Regions from separate parts of the Ornithinimicrobium cryptoxanthini genome, predicted to be linked through region 2. Evidence: predicted binding sites of a transcription regulator. Region 2 holds the regulator's gene; each other region holds the start of a gene.
The links. The regulator LexA, encoded in region 2, represses DNA repair genes until DNA is damaged. The targets are predictions, from matches to a motif close to TCGAACANNTGTTCGA.
Positions count from the first base shown of each region.

Region 1: the regulator LexA is predicted to act here: its motif matches at 4,720-4,735, upstream of NF557_RS09520 (HNH endonuclease signature motif containing protein).
Region 3: the regulator LexA is predicted to act here: its motif matches at 2,316-2,331, upstream of NF557_RS07610 (HNH endonuclease signature motif containing protein).

Region 1 is NZ_CP099490.1:2,057,329-2,064,774, forward strand. It holds gene NF557_RS09480 (tetratricopeptide repeat protein) at 1-306, opposite strand, end outside; gene fabI (enoyl-ACP reductase FabI) at 312-1,067, opposite strand; gene fabG (beta-ketoacyl-ACP reductase) at 1,091-1,819, opposite strand; gene NF557_RS09495 (DUF3099 domain-containing protein) at 1,887-2,267, shown strand; gene NF557_RS09500 (hypothetical protein) at 2,254-2,457, shown strand; gene NF557_RS09505 (SURF1 family cytochrome oxidase biogenesis protein) at 2,460-3,257, shown strand; gene NF557_RS09510 (SDR family oxidoreductase) at 3,296-4,063, shown strand; gene NF557_RS09515 (universal stress protein) at 4,166-4,594, shown strand; gene NF557_RS09520 (HNH endonuclease signature motif containing protein) at 4,780-7,137, shown strand; gene NF557_RS09525 (ABC transporter ATP-binding protein) at 7,174-7,446, opposite strand, start outside.
Region 2 is NZ_CP099490.1:1,061,639-1,069,084, reverse strand. It holds gene NF557_RS05055 (HAD family hydrolase) at 1-497, shown strand, start outside; gene NF557_RS05050 (glycoside hydrolase family 65 protein) at 494-3,007, shown strand; gene NF557_RS05045 (hypothetical protein) at 3,116-3,601, shown strand; gene NF557_RS05040 (LysM peptidoglycan-binding domain-containing protein) at 3,693-4,127, opposite strand; gene lexA (transcriptional repressor LexA) at 4,352-5,086, shown strand; gene NF557_RS05030 (PRC-barrel domain-containing protein) at 5,257-6,714, opposite strand; gene NF557_RS05025 (helix-turn-helix transcriptional regulator) at 6,823-7,446, opposite strand, start outside.
Region 3 is NZ_CP099490.1:1,645,393-1,652,838, reverse strand. It holds gene NF557_RS07610 (HNH endonuclease signature motif containing protein) at 1-2,252, opposite strand, end outside; gene NF557_RS07605 (class I SAM-dependent methyltransferase) at 2,459-3,547, shown strand; gene NF557_RS07600 (alpha/beta fold hydrolase) at 3,553-5,718, shown strand; gene NF557_RS07595 (helix-turn-helix transcriptional regulator) at 5,730-7,446, opposite strand, start outside.

The sequences.
Region 1 (7,446 bases), 1.0 Mb from region 2:
CACCGCATCCAGGGCGGTCCCGACCCGTCCACGGACCCCGACCCGACTGGGCACGCCAGCGGCGATCCTGCGCAGCAGTGTGCCGGCCAGGCGGCTCAGGAAGCGCTGGCGCTGCTCGGTGTGCGGCTTGCCCGGCACCGCCCGGCGCAGCCCGACCTTCTCGGCGAGCTCGGCAGCGGTGGTCCCGTCGAGGGCCTGGTATCCGGGGAGGGAGAGGCTCACCTTCACCGAGGGCCGCGCGAAATACAGGTTCGGGCCCTCGAGGAGGCGCACCTCGGTCACCTGGACCGTGGACACTTCGGTCATCGTGGTCAGAAGCCCATCGCGTGGAAGCCACCGTCCACGTGGACGATCTCTCCGGTCGTGGCCGGGAACCAGTCGGACAACAGCGCCACACAGGCCTTGGCGGCCGGCGCGGCGTCCTTGAGGTCCCAGCCGAGCGGCGCGCGCTCACCCCACTTCTCGAACTGCTCGAACATCGGGATGGAGCGTGCTGCCGTCGTGGCGATCGGACCGGCGGAGACCAGGTTGGAGCGGATGCCCTGAGGCCCCAGGTCGCGCGCGAGATAACGGTTCGTCGCCTCGAAGGCCGCCTTGGCTACGCCCATCCAGTCATAGACCGGCCAGGCCAGCTGGGCGTCCATCGTGAGCCCGACGACGCTGCCGCCGCTGCGCATCAGCGGGAGCGCGGCGACCGTCAGCGACTTCAGGGAGTATGCCGACACCTGCAGGGCCGTGGCGACGTCCTCCCAGGGGGCGTTCATGAAGTCGAAGGCACCCTTGGGTGCGAAGCCGATGGAGTGGAGGACGCCGTCCAGGTGGTCCGTGTGCTCGCGCAGTCGCTCGGCCAGGGAGTCGAGGTCGTCCTGCTTGGAGACGTCGAGCTCGACGACCTCGGGCATGACCGGCAGGCGCTTGGCGATGGACTGGGTGATCCGGAAGGTGCGTCCAAACGAGGTCAGGACCACCTCGGCGCCCTGCTCCTGAGCCAGGCGGGCGACGTGGAACGCGATGGAGGAGTCCATCAGGACTCCGGTGACGAGGAGCTTCTTTCCTTCGAGCAGCATGGGGAGCAGACTAGCGCCGAACCTCAGTGGCCCATGCCAAGACCGCCGTCAACCGGGATCACGGCGCCGCTGATGTAGCCCGCATCCGGCCCGGCCAAGAAGCGGACCGTGCCCGCAACCTCGGCCGGCGTGGCGAACCGACCGGCGGGGATGCCGGCCAGATAGGTCTTCTGACGCTCCTCGGGCAACGCGGCCGTCATCTCCGTCTCGATGAACCCTGGCGCGACGACGTTGGCCGTGATGCCGCGTCCGCCGAGCTCGCGGGTGATGGAGCGGGCCAGGCCCACCAGCGCCGACTTGGAAGCGGCATAGTTGGCCTGCCCCGGTGAGCCATAGAGCCCGACCACCGACGAGATCAGGATGATCCGTCCACGACGCATCCGCATCATCCCCTTGGCAGCACGCCGGGCACAGCGGAAGGCGCCGGTGAGGTTGGTGTCCAGGACCGCCTCGAAGTCGTCGTCGCTCATCCGCATCAGCAGGGTGTCCTTGGTGATGCCGGCGTTGGCGACCAGGACCTCGATCGGGCGGCCGAGCAGCTCCTCGGCCTGGGTGAAGGCGGCGTCCACGCTGTCGGAGTCGGTCACATCACAGATGACGCCTCGCAGGCCTTCGGGCGGGGTGCCGCTGCGGTGGGTGATGATCACCTCGTCACCAGCCTCGACGAAAGCCCGGGCAATGGCCAGACCGATGCCGCGGTTGCCTCCCGTCACCAGGACGGTGCGGGCGTCGGGCGTGGAGTCGGTCGTCATCTCGGTCACAGCCACACGCTAACCCCTGGCTCCTCGTCGCACGACCCCACCGGCGTATCGTGGAGAGGTGAGACGCAGGCAGGTGGCCCAAGGGGTGACGACGGCCAGACGATCCGCCAAGGAGGATCGTGAGCACCGCATGCGCACCTACCTGATCGCCATGCTGATCCGGACCATCTCCTTCCCCCTCGCCGTCTGGGCGCTGCTCAGCGGGTGGCTGGTGGTCGGGCTGATCTTCGCCGCGGCGGCGATCTTCCTGCCGCAGATTGCCGTCACGATCGCCAATGCGGTCGACCGCCGCACCGTGCCCGACGCGGCTCCGGTCTCACCCATCCGCGCCCTGCCCGAAGGCGGCCCGCCCCGCCCCCATCCCACGGCCCACCCCGACGGACACCATCACCGACCGGACGGCGCACCATCCACGGACGGTCGCGATGATGGTCTGTAGCGCCAGGGCCTGCCGCCAGCAGGCGGCATACGGCGTCGTGTGGAACAACCCCAAGCTGCACACGCCCGACCGACGCAAGGTCTGGCTGGCCTGCGAGGACCACCGGGACAGCCTGAGCGGCTTCGTCTCCCTCCGCGGCTTCCTGATCGAGGTCGTCCCCGTCGACCAGCTCGACGAACGGGACGGATAGGTTTGCTGCGCACTCTCCTGACCCGCCGATGGCTGACCGCCCTCGCGCTGGCCCTGATCTTTGCGGTGGTCGCCGTGCTGCTGGGCAACTGGCAGTTCTCCCGGCACCAGGAGCGGGTGGCCGCCCGCGACCTGGTGGAGTCCCACTATGACGCCGCGCCCGTGCCGTTGGAGGACGTGCTGCGAGGCGACGCTCCGCTGGCTTCGGAGCGCGAGTGGACCCGGGTGCAGACGAGCGGTGAGTATGTCGGGGAGCAGCTCTTCGTGCGCAACCGCCCGCGTGAGGGGACCTTTGGTTATGAGGTCGTGGCCCCCCTGCAGACCGCCGTCGGCACGCTGACCGTCAACCGGGGGTGGGGCCCGAACGCTGAGAACGCCGCCACGCTGCCCGACGTGCCCACGACGCCAGAAGGTCCGGTGGAGGTCACCGGGTGGCTCCGGCCCGGTGAGGTGGACCTGGACCGTGCCGCTGTCGAGGGGCAGCTCGCGTCGATCAACCTGGCGGCGGCCGGTGAGCAGTGGCAGCGACCGGTGCTGGGTGCCTATCTGGTCCTGGAGTCGGAGCAGCACGTCGGGGAGCCGGGCAGAGACATCGCGCGACCGCTGCCCCTGGAGCCGCCGCGGACCGGTCTAGGAGCGCACTTCGCCTACTCCCTCCAGTGGTGGCTGACCTCACCCGTCGGGTTGATCCTGGTGCTGGTGATGGCCCGTCGGGAGTGGCAGGACACGGAGGCCGGGGCCGGGACGGCTCGTCCGGCGAAGGCCAAGAAGGTGCGCATCTGGGACGAGGAGGACGAGTAGCCGAGCCTCTCGGAGTGCGCGGGTGCGACGATGGGGCCATGGACCTGGGACTGGCGGGACGTGGCTATGTCGTGACCGGAGGCTCTCGCGGGCTGGGCCGGGCCACTGCAGAGTGTCTGGTGGCCGACGGGGCGTCAGTGTTGATCGTGGGACGCGACCCTGACTCGGCGGCCGCGACGGCAGCCGAGCTGACCGAGCAGGGCGAGGGCACGGCATACTCCCTCGCCGTTGACCTGGCCGACCCCACCTCTGGCGAGCAGATCCTGCACGCGGCCCAGGCGCAGCTGGAGTCTGTGGATGGCGCCGTGCTCAGCGTGGGTGGCCCGGCGACCGGACCCATCCGGGACAAGACCGACGAGGAGTGGCGGGCGGCCTTCGAGCAGGTGCACCTGGGTCCCCTGCGCGTGGCGCGCGCCCTGCTCGAGGCGGCGACCCGCCCGCAGGCCATCACCTTCGTCCTGTCGACCTCGGTGCGCACTCCGCTGCCCCCGTTCGCGCTCTCCAACGGTCTGCGTCCCGGCTTGGCGATGGCCGCCAAGATGATGGCTGATGAATACGGCGAGCTGGGGCACCGGGTCAATGGTGTGCTGCCGGGTCGGATCGACACCGACCGGGTCCGGCAGGCCGACGCAGCCAGCGACGACCCGGAGCTGACCCGAAGGCAGTATGCCGAGCAGGTCCCGTTGCGCAGGTATGGCCAGCCCGAGGAGTTTGGCGCCGTCGCAGCCTTCGTCACCTCTCCTGTCGCCTCTTATGTGACGGGGTCCATGGTGACGGTCGACGGCGGCGCGACACGCACGATCTGAGCCGAGGTCGTGCAGGAGCGCTAGGCTGAGCGGCGCGATGCCCAGGGGTCGACGCCAGGGGCGTGGTGCGAAGTTGTCGAACAGGAACCAAGGAGTCAGACCATGCCCGTCGCCGTTGCCTTCAACGCGAGGCCCAAGGGTCGTAGCGCCATCTTGGCGGCCATGGAGTGGGCCAGGGTCCACGAGACCTCCGTGCTGGTGCTCCACGTGCAGGACACCGGAGTGACCGGCACCGCGGGGCTTCCCGCCGACGATGCCAGTGTCGAGTCGGTGCGGGAGCAGGTCGCGGCGATCACGGCCGACCTCACGGATCCCTCGACGCCGCAGTGGCAGGTCATCTCCCTGACCTCGGCCGGAGATGTGGCCTCCGCACTCCTGGAGATGGTGAGAGCCCACGACGTCGACGTGCTGGTCGTCGGCTCTCAGAAGCGCTCGGAGCTGGGCAAATATCTTGCCGGCAGGACGGTGCAGCGGGTCCTCCTCGACTCGCCGGTGCCCGTGCTGGTGGTCAAGAGCAGTCCGAAGGCGTAGTCGCCCCGCTCACCCTTCGTCCTGCAGCTCAGGCCAGGCGCTCAAGTCCCGCCGGTGGTCCTGCATGCCAAACCGGCACCCTCCCCGTGCTCATCCACAGGCTGGTTGCGCTCTGCGACCCACTGTCGGACATCTGTTCTAATATAGTGGTAGTGGAGAGAACAGACGTTCGTGGGGAGGTGACAATGATGGGGACAGAACTCTTAGCCGACCGGCTCGGGGAGTTGCTGAGCGCTACCCCTGGGCTGGAGTTAGGCCGGGACGGGCTCTGGCGTGGGTCCTGGCCGTTGCCGCCCATCGTGCCGGAGCCGGCTGACGGGCAAACCTCATCACGGGCCGACAGGACGTCGCAGGAAGACGCTGAGGAGCAGCTGCGGGCGGCGTTAGCGCGACTGGGTGTGGAGCCTGGGGCGGCGGAGGCGTTGACGCGTGCCTCGCTGGCCTGCGCGACCGTCGCCGAGCGGCCGAGCACGTCTGAGGCCCCGCAGCTGGTGGAACACGGCAGTGACCTGCTCGGGGCGATCGAGTCCCTGACCGGCGTGGCCGGCCATCTGGAGTCGGTCGTCCTCTCCGCGACCAAGCAGTTGACCTGGGTGCACGGGAAGTTGCTGCTGGGCGACAAGGGCGCGACCAGCTCGGAGGAGCTCTCTGCCTCCCAGCAGGAGCTGTGGCGTGCGCGGGCGAAGTCGAAGACCTGCGCAGAGATCGAGGCAGGCATCGGGTGGGGTGAGGGCGAAGTCCGCGACCTGGTCGCTGTCGCTAACGCCGCACCCGAGGTCGCCGGCCCGGTCCACCACTCCCTGAGGTGTGGTGAGTCGTCCTGGCGGTTGGTCCGCAGTTACTACCGGGCCTGCACCGGCATGGCCCACGAGGACGGTGCCGCGATCGCCAACGGCTTCTTCGGCACCGACCCTTGTGCTGCGGTCACCGAACGCCTCGACTCCGCCGGGAGCTTTCTGGGTGGCCCGTGGCGGCACAAGGAGTTCAACCGGGCCCTGAAACGCGAGATCGCCCGGGTCAACGCCCAAGACCCCGAAAAGCAGAAAGAGGCCGACGCTGCCGCGAAAGCCAACGCCGACACCCACCTGATGCTCGATGAGAACGGCACCGGCACCTTCATGATCGGGACCACCCCGCTGGAAGGGACCGCGATCAACGAACGGATCGACGCCGCCGCCCGCCGGGCCCGCGCCCTGGGCGACCCACGCAGCCAGCGTCAGCTGCGGTGCGCGATCGCGACCGCGCTCCTGCTGAAAGGGACCGTCGACCTCTCGGCCATCCCCGACGACCCGGACCAGGTCACCATTGAACAGTCCGAGCAGCTGGCCCGGGTCCTGTCCGGGCTACCGCCGGCCACCCTGGACGTCATCGTCCCCCTCACCACCCTCCTCGGCACCGATGCTGAAGGCACCCCGATCCCAGCAGCGTTCACAGCCCGACCCGGCAGTACCCAAGGTCCGGGCGGGCCGGGTTGCACCTGCACCTGCACCTGCGGCGCCAGCGGCACCGCGACCGGCTCGTCCACCACGACGACATCGGGTGCCGCCGCGACGGCAGGCTCCGGCGACCCACCAGGTCCCGGCCTGAGGGGACAACCCTGCCCCGACCCCGCCGCTCAAGCCCCTAGCCACCCTGATGCTGATGCTGATGAGGATCCCTACGATCTCGTCGATGAGCAGATCCGCCTGCCCGATGTCGGTGTCGGTGAGGTCGTCGGGCGCGAGTCACTGTTCCTGTCCCCGACTCAGGTGCGTGACCTGGCCCTGGTGCCCGGCTCGACGCTGTACCGCCTGCTGACCGACCCGGCCACCGGCCGGTGCGTAGAGCGGTCGATCACCGCCTACCGCTTCGATGCGGCGATGCGGGCCCAGATCATCGCTGCTGACCGGTTCTGTCGCGCCCCCGGCTGCGTCAAGCCCGCCAAGATCTCCCAGCTGGATCACGTCCAGGAGTACGGCACCACCGGTGGTCACACCTGTGAGGCCAACGCCATGGCCCTGAGCACTACCCACCACGACAAGAAGACCAAGAAGGACGTCGACGCGATCATCAACGCCGACCGTGACGTCACCTGGACCACCTTGCTGGGGCGGATCTACACGACCAAGGCCTTCGATTACAACCAGTACACCAAGCTCCTGACCGCGGCGAAGACCCAGATCAACCAGGAGATCGCCGCAGGGGCGACGAAGGGCGACGCGATCGACACCGCGATCTACCAAGCCCTGTCCTACCGGCCCCCCGGATCACCCTTCGAAGCCCGCGAAGACAACCCCGGGTTCGAGGACGACTTCACCGGCTGGGACCAGATCACCCTGACCCACACCGGCCCCGACGGACAACGGGCCTACCGCCCCGCCCCCGACACCACCCGAGCCGAACACGAGCGCCATAGGGCTACCCGCACCCACCACGACGACGCGAGCGATGGCGATCAGCCGAACCGTGGCGAGCACGAGGCCGGTGAGCAGCAGGCCGGTGACCCGGACGACCGCGAGCACGGACCCTGGTCCGACCCCCACGACGACCCACCACCCTTCTAACCCAAGGAGCGACGCCGCCTCGGCGACTCCTCCCGCTCACTTCAAAGACTCTGGCTCAGCACTCCGATCGGTGCGGAACTGCGTGTCATACAGGGCGCGATACAGCCCACCCTCGGCCAGCAGTTCCTCGTGGGTGCCGCGCTGCACCACCCGCCCTCGCTCCAGCACCAGGATCTGATCGGCATCGCGCACGGTGGACAGGCGGTGAGCGATGACGATCGAGGTCCGACCCGTGAGCGCACGATCGAGTGCCCGTTGGACTGCGGCCTCGGACTCGCTGTCCAGGTGGGCTGTCGCTTCGTCCAGCAG
Region 2 (7,446 bases):
AGGGCACTCCTGAGGACCCGCCCGACGCTCAGACCGTCAGCGGTCTGGGCAACCGCAAGAACGAGCTGTTTACCCAGGTACTGCGCACCGACGGCATCACGGCGTATGCCGGGTCGCTGGCCCTGATGGACCACCTCGAGCAGGTGGGGGTCGCGATGGCGGTCGTCTCCTCGTCCAAGAACGCCCCGGAGGTGCTGCGCGCGGCCGGGATCGCGGACCGCTTCCCGGTCGTCGTGGACGGCGTGGTCGCCGTGGAGCAGGAGCTGCCGGGCAAGCCGCGACCCGACACCTATGAGTATGCCGCCAAACAGCTCGGCGTTCCCTCGTCCCGGTCCGTGGTCCTGGAGGACGCGCTGAGCGGGGTGCAGGCCGGGGCTGCCGGAGACTTCGGTCTCGTCGTGGGGGTCGACCGGGGGGCCGGTGAGCCGGCGCTGCTGCGCGCGGGTGCCGAGGTGGTTGTGCAGGACCTGGCCGAGCTGATCGGAGAGCCGCGATGAGCTTGCGCGAGACCGACCACGGGCTCCATGAGCGAGCGCTGGTCTCACCGGCCACCGACCCGATGGACCGCACGAGGTTCCCGGTCGACGAATGGGCCCTGGTCGAGTCGACCTATGACGGCACCGACCTCGGCGTGACCGAGACCCTGTTTGCTGTCGGCAACGGCTATCTCGGGCTGCGCGGCAACGTCGAGGAGGGCCGCGACACGCACACCCACGGCACCTTCGTCAACGGCTTCCACGAGACGTGGAGCATCCAGCACGCCGAGGACGCCTACGGCCTGGCGCGGGTGGGGCAGACGATCGTCAACGTGCCGGACCCCAAGGTCATCAAGCTCTATGTCGACGACGAGCCGCTGCTGCTCGCCCAGGCCGATCTCGAGCACTACGAGCGGACCCTGGACTTCCGCGACGGGCACCTGCGGCGCGAGCTGATCTGGCGCACCTCGTCCGGCAAGCGCGTGAAGGTCACCACCACCAGGATGGTCTCGTTCACCGAGCGTCACCTGGCCGTGATGACGATGGACGTGGAGATGCTGGACGGCGACGCCCCGATCGTGATCTCCAGCCAGGTGCTCAACCGGCAGGACGGGTTCGACGAATACCACGTGCGCGCCGCCGCCATGGGCGAGGGCGACGACCCGCGCAAGGCGCAGGGCTTTGACCGCCGCGTCCTGGACCCGCAGGCCCACTGGGTGAGCGAGGGACAGGGACGCGCCGTCCTCGGCTATGTCTGCCACGAGTCCCGGATGACGCTGGCCCTGGCCATCGACCACGCGATCGAGACGGACAACGAGTTCGACGAGGAGGTCATCGCCGAGGAGGACAGCGCCAAGAGCGTCTTCCGGATCAAGGCCAGGGCGGGGCAGCCGATCCACCTGACCAAGTACGTCACCTACCACACGTCCCGCGGCGTCCCGGTGCGTGAGCTCACCGACCGGTGCCAGCGCACCCTGGACCGGGTCCGGGCCGAGGGGGTGGTCCACCTGCGCGAGGACCAGCGCGCCTGGCTGGACGACTTCTGGGGACGCGCCGACGTCACCACGCCCGAGCAGCCGGCCGTGCAGCAGGCGATCCGGTGGAACCTCTTCCAGCTGGCCCAGGCGTCCGCGCGGGCCGAGACGAACGGCATCTCGGCCAAGGGGGTGAGCGGTTCGGGCTACAGCGGGCACTACTTCTGGGACACCGAGATCTATGTGATGCCGTTCCTGACCTACACCTGCCCGCAGATCGCACGCAACGCGCTGCGCTTCCGCCACCAGATGCTGGACGCGGCCCGGACCCGGGCCCGGGACATGTCGCAGGCGGGCGCACTCTTCCCGTGGCGCACGATCAACGGTGAGGAGGCGTCGGCCTACTTCGCGGCGGGCACCGCGCAGTATCACATCAACGGCGACGTGGCCCATGCCCTGGTGCAGTACGTCCGGGCCACCGGCGACCGGGTGTTCGAGCTCGCCGAAGGAGTGGACATCCTGGTCGAGACGGCCCGGCTGTGGGCCGACCTGGGCTTCTGGGCCACCAACGGGGACAACACCTTCCACATCCACGGGGTCACCGGACCCGACGAATACACCACCGTCGTCAACGACAACCTGTTCACCAACGTGATGGCGCGGGAGAACCTCTTCCACGCCGTCCGGACGGTCACCGAGCTGCGGGCCTCTGACCCGCGGGACTACGCGCGAGCAGTGCAGCGGCTCGGGTTGCGGGACGAGGAGGTGATCGAGTGGCAGCGTGCGGCAGATGGGATGTTCATCCCGTATGACGAGTCTCTGGGGGTCCATCCGCAGGACCTGCACTTCCTGGAGCGGGAGGTGTGGGACCTGGCCAGGACCCCGCAGGAGAAGCGACCGCTGCTCCTGCACTACCACCCGCTGGTGATCTACCGCTTCCAGGTGCTGAAGCAGGCCGACGTGGTGCTGGCCATGTTCCTGGGCGGGAAGTTCTTCACGCTGGAGGAGAAGCGCGCCAACTTTGAGTACTACGACCCGATCACGACCGGCGACTCCACGCTGTCCGCCGTGGTGCAGTCGATCGTGGCCGCAGAGGTCGGATATCACGAGATGGCCCTGCGCTACTTCTACGACGGACTCTTCGTCGACCTGGCCGACCGCCAGGGCAACACCGCAGACGGGGTGCACGTGGCCTCGACCGGTGGGGTCTGGGCGGGCCTGGTCTCCGGGTTCGGTGGCATGCGGGACCACTGGGGCGGGCTCCAGTTCGACCCGCGCCTGCCGCAGTCGTGGCCCGAGCTGGGCTGGCGGATGAGTTGGCTCGGGTCGCGGCTGCACGTGGTCGTGCGCTCCACCGAGATCCGCCTGCGCGTCGAGGACGGCGCCCCGATCGAGGTCGAGGTGCGAGGCGAGGAGTTCACCGTCGGCTCCGAGGAGGTCGTGGTCCCGCTGGACGGCATGGGCCCCAGCATCCACGGTGTGCTGCCCCCGACCCCAGTTGTGGGCGGCTACACCCAGGAGGGGCAGCGGATCATTCCAGCCACCCCGCGGGGCTGATCCGGGGCGACGAGACGCCTGTCGGCGCCGGCTCGACCTGGTGCAGAAGATGGCATCACTGTGCCCCGTGAGAGGACGTTTTGGCTCTCAGTGTGATCGACTGGACCTATGAACGAAGCCACCGTCCCCTCCTCCGAGCCGTCCGACCCGGCCGCTTCGGCGCAGCGCGACCTGCCTGCCGAGAACGAGACGGACCGTCTCGCTGCCCAGGTCACCGGACCCGAGGACCAGGTCGGGATGGCCGCTCTGTGGCGCGTGACCATGGGCCTGGACCACTGGTGGTTCATCGCCGTCGGCGACACCGGCGCCGAGTCACCTGCCGCGGCTGAGATCGATGGGCAGCTGATGCTGTTGGCGTTCACATCCTCGGAGCGAGCTCGTGACTTCGCGGTGCGCCAGCAGATGATCGGCCCGGACGAGGACCTGCACGCCATCGCGCTGCCGCCGACTGAGGTTGTCGAGTCCAATGAGACCTACACGGCCGCTGACATCCACGGCCTGATGTTCGACCCGCACATCAGTGGCTACTTCATCCCCAGCGAGCAGCTGCCGGTCGTCTGGGAGGCTGTGACCAGCCCCGCCGACCAGGCCTGATCAGCGCACCGACGAGCCCGATCAGCACAGCGACCCCGCCCGATCAGCACACCGACCCCGCCCGACCAGCACAGCGACTGCGCGGAACCGCTCAGGGCTGGGGGATCTGCAGGACCGTGCCGGCCTGGACGTCCAAGGAGTTCATCTCGTTGGCCAGTTGGATCTGCACGATCGCGCGGTCCATGGGCAGCTCCGGCAGCTCGGCCACCGCGACGTGTGACAGCGTCTGACCCGGCTGCACCACGACAGTGTGGCTGCCTGCGGCCATCGCCGGGAAGACGCCCATCGCGGCCGCAATCACCACCACCAGGGCACCGGCCACGGTGAGAGTCATGAGCAACCGGGCACGGCGGGTCAGCGTCAACGGGGTCCCGGCAGGGGCCCGCATCGCCCCCGTCTGAGGCAGGTCGTCTGCCGTCACGAGCCGTAGGTGGCCGCGCCCTGAGCTCCGGACGCCCGGCGCGGGCGGGAAGTCCCGGTCCATCAGGTCAGGTGCCGTCAGGTCATGCAGTGCGATGGCGCTCATGGTTCCTCCATCTTTCCGTGTCCCGAACGCTTGTCCGTCGGACGCTTGTGTCATTTCTAGCACAGCCGTACGACTGTTGTCGACACGCCACGTCGAACTGGTGTTTGCCTCGGCGTTCGAATGCTCGTACGATGTGCTCACGTCAAATACCTAACCAGGGACCACTGACAGACCCCCTGACCTGCAGTTCCAGGGAGTCGCCAGGGAGCGAGAGGGGCAACACGATGGCTGACATTCACGAGATGCCGGACCGGGACGGGCGAGCGGACCTGACTCCCCGCCAGGAGAAGGTGCTGCACGTGATCCGCGACTCCGTGGACCAACGCGGCTACCCGCCGAGCCTGCGCGAGATCGGCACGGCGGTGCAGCTGGCCTCCCCCTCGTCGGTGGCCTACCAGCTGCGCATGCTGGAGCGGAAGGGCTATCTGCGCCGCGATCCCAACCGTCCGCGCGCCATCGAGGTCGTCCTGCCGGGCTCCGGTGAAGGTCAGGCACCGGGCTATCGCCGGACGCCGGCAGCCGAGGAGGCCACTGCCTCAGGTGCGGAGATCTACGACGAGACCGGCATCGGTGACGCACGCCCTGCCGCGTCCTACGTGCCCGTCCTGGGCCGGATCGCGGCCGGTGGACCGATCCTGGCCGAGGAGGCCGTCGAGGATGTCTTCCCCCTGCCCCGTCAGATCGTCGGTGACGGTGAGCTGTTCCTGCTCAAGGTGGTCGGTGACTCGATGGTGGAGGCGGCCATCTGCGACGGCGACTGGGTCGTGGTGCGTCGTCAGGACGACGCGATCAACGGCGACATCGTCGCGGCCATGCTGGACAACGAGGCGACGGTCAAGACGTTCAAGCGCACGGACGGCAAGCTGTGGCTCATGCCGCACAACGAGGCCTACGACCCGATCGATGGTGACGACGCTGTGGTCCTCGGCAAGGTCACCGCAGTCCTGCGCCGGGTCTGAGCACGCGCAGGAACACCTTTCCCTGGTGACGTGCTGTCCCAGACCGGTGCCACCTGGCAGTCCTCCCCCCTCCCCGCCAGGTGGCACCTAGCACGACGACAGCGCCGTCCGACCCGATGGTCGGACGGCGCTGTCGTGTGTAGGTGCTGTCGTGCGTGGGGCGTCAGGGTTCAGAGGGCGCTTCGTGCCTGATTGAGGCGCTCGCGCTCCTCGTCCGACATCTCGGTGCCGTCCCGGTCAGGGCGGTAGCCCTCGGGTCCGAACACCTCCGGCTCACCGGTCTCGTCGACACCGGCATCGGTCCCGGCCGCGAGCGTGCTCTCCTCATCGGTGACCTCGCCCGCGTGTGCCTCAAGTTCCTGCGCCTCCGCCGCCTGCGTGTCGTCCGTCTGCGTGTCGTCCGGACGCGTCAGCCCGTCAGCCGGCTGCTCCACGTCGGAGGCAAAGGCAGCCGGCGGGGTGGTGCCGGTGATCGGGTCGCCCGTCTCCGCGCCGGGGGTCTCGTAGGCCGTGGTCGAGACGTCTGCGGCATAGCCCGCTGAGGCAGCACCGCCAACCGCCGCCCCGGCAGCACCGAGACCGCCACGGTCGTCCTGGGGGTAGCCCGTGCCGGTCTGGGACTGCGACCCGCTCACGACGCCGTCGTCCGCAGCAGCTGCGTCCCCGCCCTGCTGGTCCTCGATCCGCTCGAACTCGCCGTAGTCACCGGTCGTCGACCCGATGTCCGGGCCGGAGTCAGCCGTCACCGGCTCGACCGTGCCGAACTGCTCACCGTCCATCGAACTGCCAGCGGCCGAGTCCGCGGGCTCACCACGTCCCTCGTAGGCGGCCGCGTGGGCTGCTGGCTGGTCGGGTGTGTAACCCGAGCGGTTGGCATCTGTCGGCTCCTCATCCGCCGGGTCGGAGCTGGGCATCGCCCACGGCTGCGACGTGGGTGCTGCAGGCTCCTGCTCGGCAGACCAGTCGGCGTCACCGGCGGGGGTGGCCTCCTGGAAGACGCCCGACTGCGCGTCGCCACGATCCGCGTCTCCGTCCCGGTCCTCGGCGCCGGTGGTAGTGCCCGACTCGGTGAGCGAACCGCTCCCCAGGTCGTTGCCGCTGTCGCCGACTCCCGCACCGGTCGTCACGTCGTCAACCCCGGGCGTGGTGTATTCGGAGGTCACTGCGCCGTCGCGAGCCTCCTCGGTCTGACTCTCCTCGGTCGGGATGCCCTCGGTCCGCGAGCTGGTCATGTCCTGGGCAGTCTCATCACTGCCGAACATCGCAGTGCTGTCGGGCGCGCCAGCGCTGGCCTGGTCACCGGTCGCTGCGCCTCGATCGACCCCGTAGTAGGAGAAGAGGGTGGACTGCTGGCTGTCGTCCAGGTGATCCTCGGCGTCCACACGCGGGGAGTCCTTGACCTGGTCCTTGGTGTAGGGGACCTGGATGTTGCCGTCCGCCACGTTGGCGTCGTTCAGGGGCACAAAAGACTCCCGCAGCCCGAAGAGCCCGCTCTTGACACTGGCCCACGCCGGCTGCCCAGTGGCGTCGTCAAGGTAGATCTGCCCCACGCTGCCGACCTTGTCACCATTCTGGTCGATCACATCGGCGTCGGTGAGACTGGCAAGGTGTTCGCTGTTGATGGGCACGTGCACTACTCCTTGCTCGAAGAGTCCCCGGACCCAGTGCCAGGGATCGAGTCGAACGTATCCCGCCGCCTGAGCACGCGCCACCCGAGTTGACCGGGGGAACTGCCCCTAGGCATCGACAGTCTCGGGGGCGAGGAGGCCGAGCGCCTGCGCCCGGTTGACCGCGCTGAGACGATCGCCCACGGCTAGCTTGTCGTAGATGTTGCCCAGGTGACGGTGCACCGTCCGCAGTGAGCAGTCGGCGACACGCGCGATCACCGCGGCAGTGTGGCCGTGGGCCAGGAGCTGCAGGACCTCGATCTCCCGGTCGGTGAGCTTCAGGAGATCCCCTCCCCCGTCGCAACTGTCCACCTCGATCGCGATGATGCCAAGGACAGCAGAGGGTGTGGGCCGAGACAGCTGGAGGAGCTTGCCGAGGCCGGCAACCACAGGTTGCACGCTGGCCAGCAGTGCCAGGTTCTGGTCGGTGAAGTCCTCACCGCTGCGCCCGAAGACAAAGGTCACCAGTCCGGGGCCGCCATAGATCGGCAGGTGTGCGAACTGGTCGACGCCCAAGGTCTGCAGGGCCTCCGCTCTGATCGCCGACTGCTGCCAGTCGGCCTCGCCGTAGGCGCGAGCGGCACTGGTGGGAGCCAGATTGCCGGTCACCACCGGCCGGAGCAACGGCCGGGACAGCTGGCTGCGGATCTGCTTGGACATGCCAGCGTTCACCGCCGTGGTCCCGCCGATGAC
Region 3 (7,446 bases), 580 kb from region 2:
GGGCCGGTGTGGGTCAGGGTGATCTGGTCCCAGCCGGTGAAGTCGTCCTCCCACCCAGGACTGTCTTCCCTGGCTTCGAAGGGTGAGCCGGGGGGCCGGTAGGACAGGGCTTGGTAGATCGCGGCGTCGATCGCCTCCGCTGGCGTCGCTCCTGCGGCGATCTCCTGGTCGATCTGGGTCTTCGCCGCGGTCAGCAGCTTGGTGTACTGGTTGTAATCGTGAGCCTTGGTCGTGTAGATCCGCCCCAACAACGTGGTCCAGGTGACGTCACGGTCGGCGTTGATGATCGCATCGACGTCCTTCTTGGTCTTCTTGTCGTGGTGGGTAGTGCTCAGGGCCATCGCGTTGGCTTCACAGGTGTGCCCACCGGTGGTGCCGTACTCCTGGACGTGATCCAGCTGGGAGGTCTTGGCGGGCTTGACGCAGCCGGGGGCGCGGCAGAACCGGTCAGCGGCGATGATCTGGGCGCGCATCGCGGCATCGAAGCGGTAGGCGGTGATCGAGCGCTCGACACACCGGCCGGTGGCCGGGTCGGTCAGCAACCGGTACAGCGTGGAGCCGGGGACCAGGGCCAGGTCACGCACCTGTGTCGGGGACAAGAACAGTGACTCGCGACCGACGACCTCACCCACCCCCACATCCGGCAGGCGGACCTTGTCATCGACCAAGCCATAAGGATCATCAGCATCAGCATCGTCGTCAGGGTCGTGAGGGTCGGCGTCAGCGTCATGAGGGTCGTCAGGGTGGCTCGGGGCGTGAGCACCGGGGTCGGCGTCAGGGTCGTCAGGGTGGCTCGGGGTGTGAGCGGCGGGGTCGGGGCAGGGTTGTCCCCTCAGGCCGGGACCTGGTGGGTTGCCGGAGCCTGTCGGGTCAGCACCGGAGCCCGCCGTCGCCTCAGCACCCGATGTCGTGCTGGCCCCGCAGGTGCAGGTGCAGGTGCAACCCGGACCGCCTGGGCCTTCGGTGCTGCCGGTGCTGCCGGTGGTGCCGTGCTGGGCTGTGAACGCGGCCGGGATCGGGGTGCCTTCAGGATCAGCGCCCAGGAGGGTGGTGAGGGGGACGATGACGTCCAGGGTGGCCGGCGGTAGCCCGGACAGGACCCGGGCCAGCTGTTCAGACTGTTCGATGGTGACCTGGTCCGGGTCGTCGGGGATGGCCGAGAGGTCGACGGTCCCTTTCAGCAGCAACGCGGTCGCGATCGCGCACCGCAGCTGACGCTGGCTGCGTGGGTCGCCCAGGGCGCGGGCCCGGCGGGCGGCGGCGTCGATCCGTTCGTTGATCGCGGTCCCCTCCAGGGCGGTGGTCCCGATCATGAAGGTGCCGGTGCCGTTCTCATCGAGCATCAGGTGGGTGTCGGCGTTGGCTTTCGCGGCAGCGTCAGCCTCTTTCTGCTTCTCGGGGTCTTGGGCATTGACCCGGGCGATCTCGCGTTTCAGGGCCCGGTAGAACTCCTTGTGCCGCCACGGCCCACCCAGAAAGCTCCCGGCGGAGTCGAGGCGTTCGGTGACCGCAGCGCCTGGGTCGGTGCCGAAGAAGCCGTTGGCGATCGCGGCCCCGTCTTCGTGGGCCATGCCGGTGCAGGCCCGGTAGTAACTGCGGACCAACCGCCAGGACGACTCCCCGATCCGCAGGCTGTGCTGGACCGGGCCCAAGACCTCAACCGCGGAGTTGGCGACAGCGACCAGGTCGCGCACCTCGCCCTCACCCCACCCGATCCCTGCCTCGATGTCGGTGCGGGCCTTGGACTTCGCCCGAGAGCGCCACTTCTCTTTCTGAGAGGCCGAGAGCTCCTCTGGGCTGGTCGCGCCCTTCTCGCGCAGCAGCAGCTTGCCGTGCACCCAGGTCAACCGCTTCGCCGCGGACAGGACGACCGACTCCAGGTGCCCCGCGGCCGCGGTGAGGGACTCGATCGCACCCAGCAGGTCACTGCCGTGTTCCAGCAACCGCGGCGCTTCCAGGTGCTTGCGCCCCGCGTCGGAGCTGGCGACGGTGGCACACGCCAGCGACGCGCTCGTCAACGCCTCCGCCACACCCGACCCAACGCCCAGGCGCGCCAGCACCGCGCGCAGTTGCTCCGCAGCCTCATCCTGCGAGATGTCGTCATCGGGCTCCGGGGTCGGCTCATCAACTGGCTGCGGCGTGATGGGAGGCAACGGCCAGGTCCCACGCCAGAGCCCGCCACGACCACGCTCCAGCCCAGGAGCAGCGCTCAACAACCGCTCCAGCCGGTCGGCTAACACTTCGGTCGACATCACTACCCCCCTTCCCCTCACCTGTGTGGGCACTGCGCCCGCTCCCTCCAACTACCACCATATTAGCACACATGTGCGAGGCTTGCGTCGGCGTCAGGACTAGGTGGAGCACCTGATGCGGTGAGTGGCCCGAAGGGATGAGTCTGGTGGCACGGGCTAGCGGAGCCACGATCTGCGGGCCACACTAGATGCGAAGGATCACTACCATGGCCATCACCACCACCCCTCCCCCGGCGACCGAGCTCGACCCCGACAAGCTGATGGGTTTTGTCTTCCGGGCCGTCGACGAGGTCGGAGCTAGCCTGAACGGCGCCCTCGTCGTGATGGGCGACCAGCTCGGCTACTACCGCGCCCTGGCCGACCTCGGCCCGCTCAACGCACCTCAGCTCGCCCGGGCCACCGACACCGATGAGCACTACGCCCGCGAATGGCTTAATGCCCAGGCCGCCGGCGACTACATCGACTACGACCCCGAGGCCGGGCTGTTCAGCATCTCGCCCGAGCACGCGGCCGCCCTGACCGACCCGAGCTGCCCCGGCTACGTGCAGGGGCTGTTCCAGTTCGTCCACGGCACGGTGCGCGACGCACCGCACATCGTGGCGGCCGCCCGCACCGGCGCCGGCTACGGCTGGCACGAGCACAACACGGACGTCCACGCCGGGTGCGAACGATTCTTCAGGCCCGGCTACCTGGCCAACCTCGTGAACGGCTGGCTGCCTGCTCTCGACGGCGTGGTGGCCAAGTTGGAGCGTGGCGCGAAGGTCGCCGACATCGGGAGTGGCCATGGCGCACCCGCGATCCTCATCGCGCAGGCCTTCCCGAACAGCACCGTCCTCGGCACCGACTACCACGCGGGCTCGATCGAGGTTGCTCGACAGCGGGCAGCCGAGGCAGGCGTGGACGGACGAGCCACGTTCCAGACCACCGACAGCACGGAGCACCCCGGTGGAGGCTATGACCTGGTCACCATGTTCGACTGCCTGCACGACATGGGCGACCCCGTGGGCGCCGCCCGTCAGGTCAAGGAGATCCTCGCCCCCGATGGCACCTGGATGATCGTCGAGCCGATCGCCGGGGACCGGCCTGAGGAGAACTTCAACCCGGTGGGCCGTGTCTACTACGCGTTCTCCACCCTGCTGTGCACACCGACGTCCCTCGCCCAGGATGTCGGCACTGCCCTGGGCACCCAGGCGGGGCCGGCCAGAATCCGCGACGTCACCACCGCAGCCGGGTTCACCCAGTTCCGCACGGTCGCCAGCACCCCGTTCAACAACGTCTTCGAAGTGAGGATGTGAGCCCGGTGGCCGGCTTGAGCGACCAGACCGACACGGCCGTCGAGCCGGCCACGACCGGGGTCACCGTCCGCGACGGTGTCGACCTGGCCTGGCAGACCTACGGCACCGGGCCGCGGACCCTGCTGCTCCTGCCCACCTGGCAGATCTTCGACTCCCGCTTTTGGAAGGCGCAGGTCGGCTACCTCTCCCGGCACTTCCGCGTCGTCACCTTCGACGGCCGGGGCACGGGTGCCTCTGGGCGCCCCACCGGTGCCTCGGCATACTCCAACGACGAGTGCGCAGCCGATGTGACGGCGGTGCTGAATGCCACCGGGACCGAGCGGGCGGTTCTGGTCGCGCTCTCGTGCGCGGCGTCCTGGGCGATCCAGACCGCCGCCGACCACCCCGACCGAGTCGACGGGGTCTTCGCGCTCTCCCCCTCGTGCGGAGTCAGCGTCAGCCAGCCGGTGCGGGATGCCCACGCCTTCGACGAGCGGTTGGACCCGACGCAGGGTTGGGCCAAATACAACCGGTACTACTGGACCGAGGGCGACTTTGCCGACTTCCGCGACTTCTTCTTCCACCAGATGTTCACCGAGCCGCACTCCACCAAGCAGCTCGAGGACGCCCTGCGCTGGTCGGAGCAGACCGACCCGCAGACTCTTGTCGACGCCAACCTCGGACGACTCGGTTGCGACGGCGTCGTGTGCCGGTCGATCGACGAGGCTGCCCAGCGCGTCACCTGTCCGGTGCTCGTGGTGCACGGCACCGACGACCGGGTCCGATCCGACGCCGTCGGTCGCCGGATTGCCGAGCTGACCGGGGGCCGGCTCGTCCTGATCGAGGGCGGCGGGCACGGACTCATGTCCCGCTCCCCGGTCCAGATCAACCGGCTGATCCACGAGTTCGCGACCTCCGCCTGTGCGCCGGTCATCGGGTCCACCGATCGTCCGACCGAGCCCACCACCTGGACCTTCGCCCCCTCCCGGCGCAGGCGTGTGCTCTATCTGTCCTCGCCCATCGGTCTCGGGCACGCCGCCCGCGACCTGGCCGTCGTGCAGGAGCTGCGCCGCCTGGAGCCGGACATCGAGGTCGACTGGCTCGCCCAGCACCCGGTGACCCGGGTGCTGGAGGCCGCGGGAGAGCGGGTCCACCCAGCCTCGGCCTGGCTCGCCAGCGAGTCCACCCACGTCGAGCACGAGTCCGGTGAGCACGACCTGCACGCCTTCCAGGCGATCCGGCGGATGGACGCGATCCTGGTGCACAACTTTATGGTCTTCCAGGACCTTGTGGCGGACGAGCACTACGACCTGGTCGTGGGGGACGAGGCCTGGGACGTGGACTACTTCCTGCACGAGAACCCCGAGCTCAAGACGTTCAACTTCGCCTGGATGACCGACTTCGTGGGGTGGCTGCCGATGCCGGACGGGGGGCCGGAGGAGGCTGCTCTGACGGCCGACTACAACGCCGAGATGATCGAGCAGCGCGCTCGCTTCGCCCGGGTGCGGGACCGCTCGATCTTCGTCGGCTCACCCGAGGATGTGGTGCCGGACTCCTTCGGCGACGGCCTGCCGCAGATCCCGGACTGGATGGGCAAGAACTTCGACTTCGCCGGCTATGTCACCGGCTTCGACCCCGCGGCGTTGCCGGACCGCGCAGAGCTGCGCCACCAACTTGGTATGCCGCAGGACGAGCGGGTGTGTGTCGTCACCGTGGGCGGCACCGGGGTGGGCAGACCACTGCTGGAGCGAGTCCTGGACGCCGTGCCGCTGGCCCGGAGAGCCGCGCCGGACCTGCGGTTCATCGTCGTGACAGGGCCACGGATCGACCCCCGTTCACTCCCCAGACGGCGCGGTGTCAACGTCCGCGGCTTCCTGCCCGACCTGTATCGACACCTGGCCGCCTCCGACCTGGCGGTGGTGCAGGGCGGTCTGACCACCTGCATGGAGCTCACTGCCGGGCGCCGGCCCTTCGTCTATGTGCCGCTGCGCCACCACTTCGAACAGAACTTCCACGTGCGACACCGGTTGGAGCGGTATGGCGCCGGCCGTCACCTGCCCTACGAAGAGGCCGCTGACCCCGACGCCCTGGCCGCGGCAGTCCTGACCGAGCTGGACCGGGTCGTCGACTATCGCCCTGTGGAGACCGACGGCGCTGCGCGTGCGGCCGCGATGCTGGCTGACCTGCTCTGAGTCCACCGTCCTCAGTGCTCAGCCAGCGCCTCGGTCAGCTCCGCCCGGGATCGCACCCCCAGCTTGGTGTAGACGTGGCGCAGGTGGTATTCCACTGTCTTCGGACTCAGGAACAGGGCGGTGGCGGCCGCTCTGGTCGTCTGTCCCTCGCTGAGCAGCTCGGCGATCTGGCGCTCCTGAGCGGTCAGCGTCGTGAGTTTGCTCGCGCCGCGTCGCTGGGCTGTCTCTCCTGTCGCGGTGAGCTCGACGGCGGCCTGTTCGGCGCGCTGGGCGGCACCGAGCTGCTCGAAACCCTCGAGTGCTGCGCGCAGCAGCACCCTCGCGTCGCGACGACGGCGCCGGCGGCGCAGTGAGGCCCCGTGGGCCAACGCGGTCAGCGCGGCCTCGAACTGGTCCGGGGTGCCGTCGTGCAACTGCGCCGCCATCGCAAAGTGCTCGTCCGCGGCCTCGCCCTCAGCCACCATCCCCAGCGCCCGCTCCGCACGAGCAAGCGCCCATGCCTGCCCCTTGGCAGTGCTCAGCCGGTGCAGCTCCTGGCCCACCCTGGTGGCCTCGTCGACCCGTCCGAGCCGCATCAGGGCCTCCACTCGAGCGGGACCCGGGTGGATGTCCATGTCCTGCAGGCCTGACTCCGAGAGGATGGCGTCGACCTGGTCCAGCTCAACCAGGGCTTCTTCCGCCCGTCCGGCACCCAGCTCGAGCTCGCCCAGAGCCAACCTCGCCCACACCCGACCGATCACGATGTCCTTCTCGGCGCAGAGTCCGATGGCCTCCACGGCGTGCTCGCGACACGCCGGCCCCCGTCCCATCCGGGCATCCAAACTGGCCAGGCCTGCCAGGGCCAGCGCCAGGTCGGTCGTGTGTCCCAGCTCTCGGGCCAACGCGACACTCTCCTGGAACTCGGAGTCCGCCCGGGACCATCCGTCCGAGGCAGCGTCATCGAGGGCCACAAGCCACAGCAGGTGTGCCAGCTCCCCGATCGCAGCAGCGGCCCTGGTCTCGGTCAACGCCTCCTGCACCAGGGCCCTATAGCGCCCCTCCTCCCTCAGGAACAGGGGCCCGAGCACCAGCCACTGCGCGCGCATCGGGTCTGCTCGCAGCGTGTCGCTGGTGGCCAGGTGGTGGACGGACGCCCGGATCCGGTCCGCGCCACCCCCTCCGGTGAGCGTGAGCGCCATCCCGGTCGCCAGTGCACCCAGGATCCGCGACCTGGCGTCGGTCAGCCGTGGTTCTAGCTCCGTCAACGCCGTGGCGGCCACGCGCAGGAACCGGGTGTCAGCCGCGGTCAAGGCAGCGGTCACGGCATCGGCCCAGAGCTCCGCGGCGGCGTCCGGGTGGCTGGCCTGAACGTGTTGCGCCGCACTGCTAAAGACCTTGATGGCTTCTGGGATTGAGCCGGTCCGGACCGCGATGGTGCCGTGCAGGTGACCGGCCCGAGCAACCAGATCCGGTGAGCCCGGCTCGCCAGCCTGTTCGAGCAGCGTGAGGGCCCGCTGTCCCTGGCCGGAGATCCACCCGCACTCGGCGGCCTCCAGCAACCGAGCCCCCCGCGCTCCCGGTGACGACGCGAGCCGCCCGGCCCGCTCCAGGGCAGAGGAGGCCACGTCATAGGCCGACCGTTCCCGCGCGCGCACCGCGACCCGGTCAAGGGCCGCAGCAACCTCGTCGTCCGGACCGGAGGCTGCGGCAGCCAGGTGCCAGGTCCGTCCGTCGGGATCGTCAGCGGCG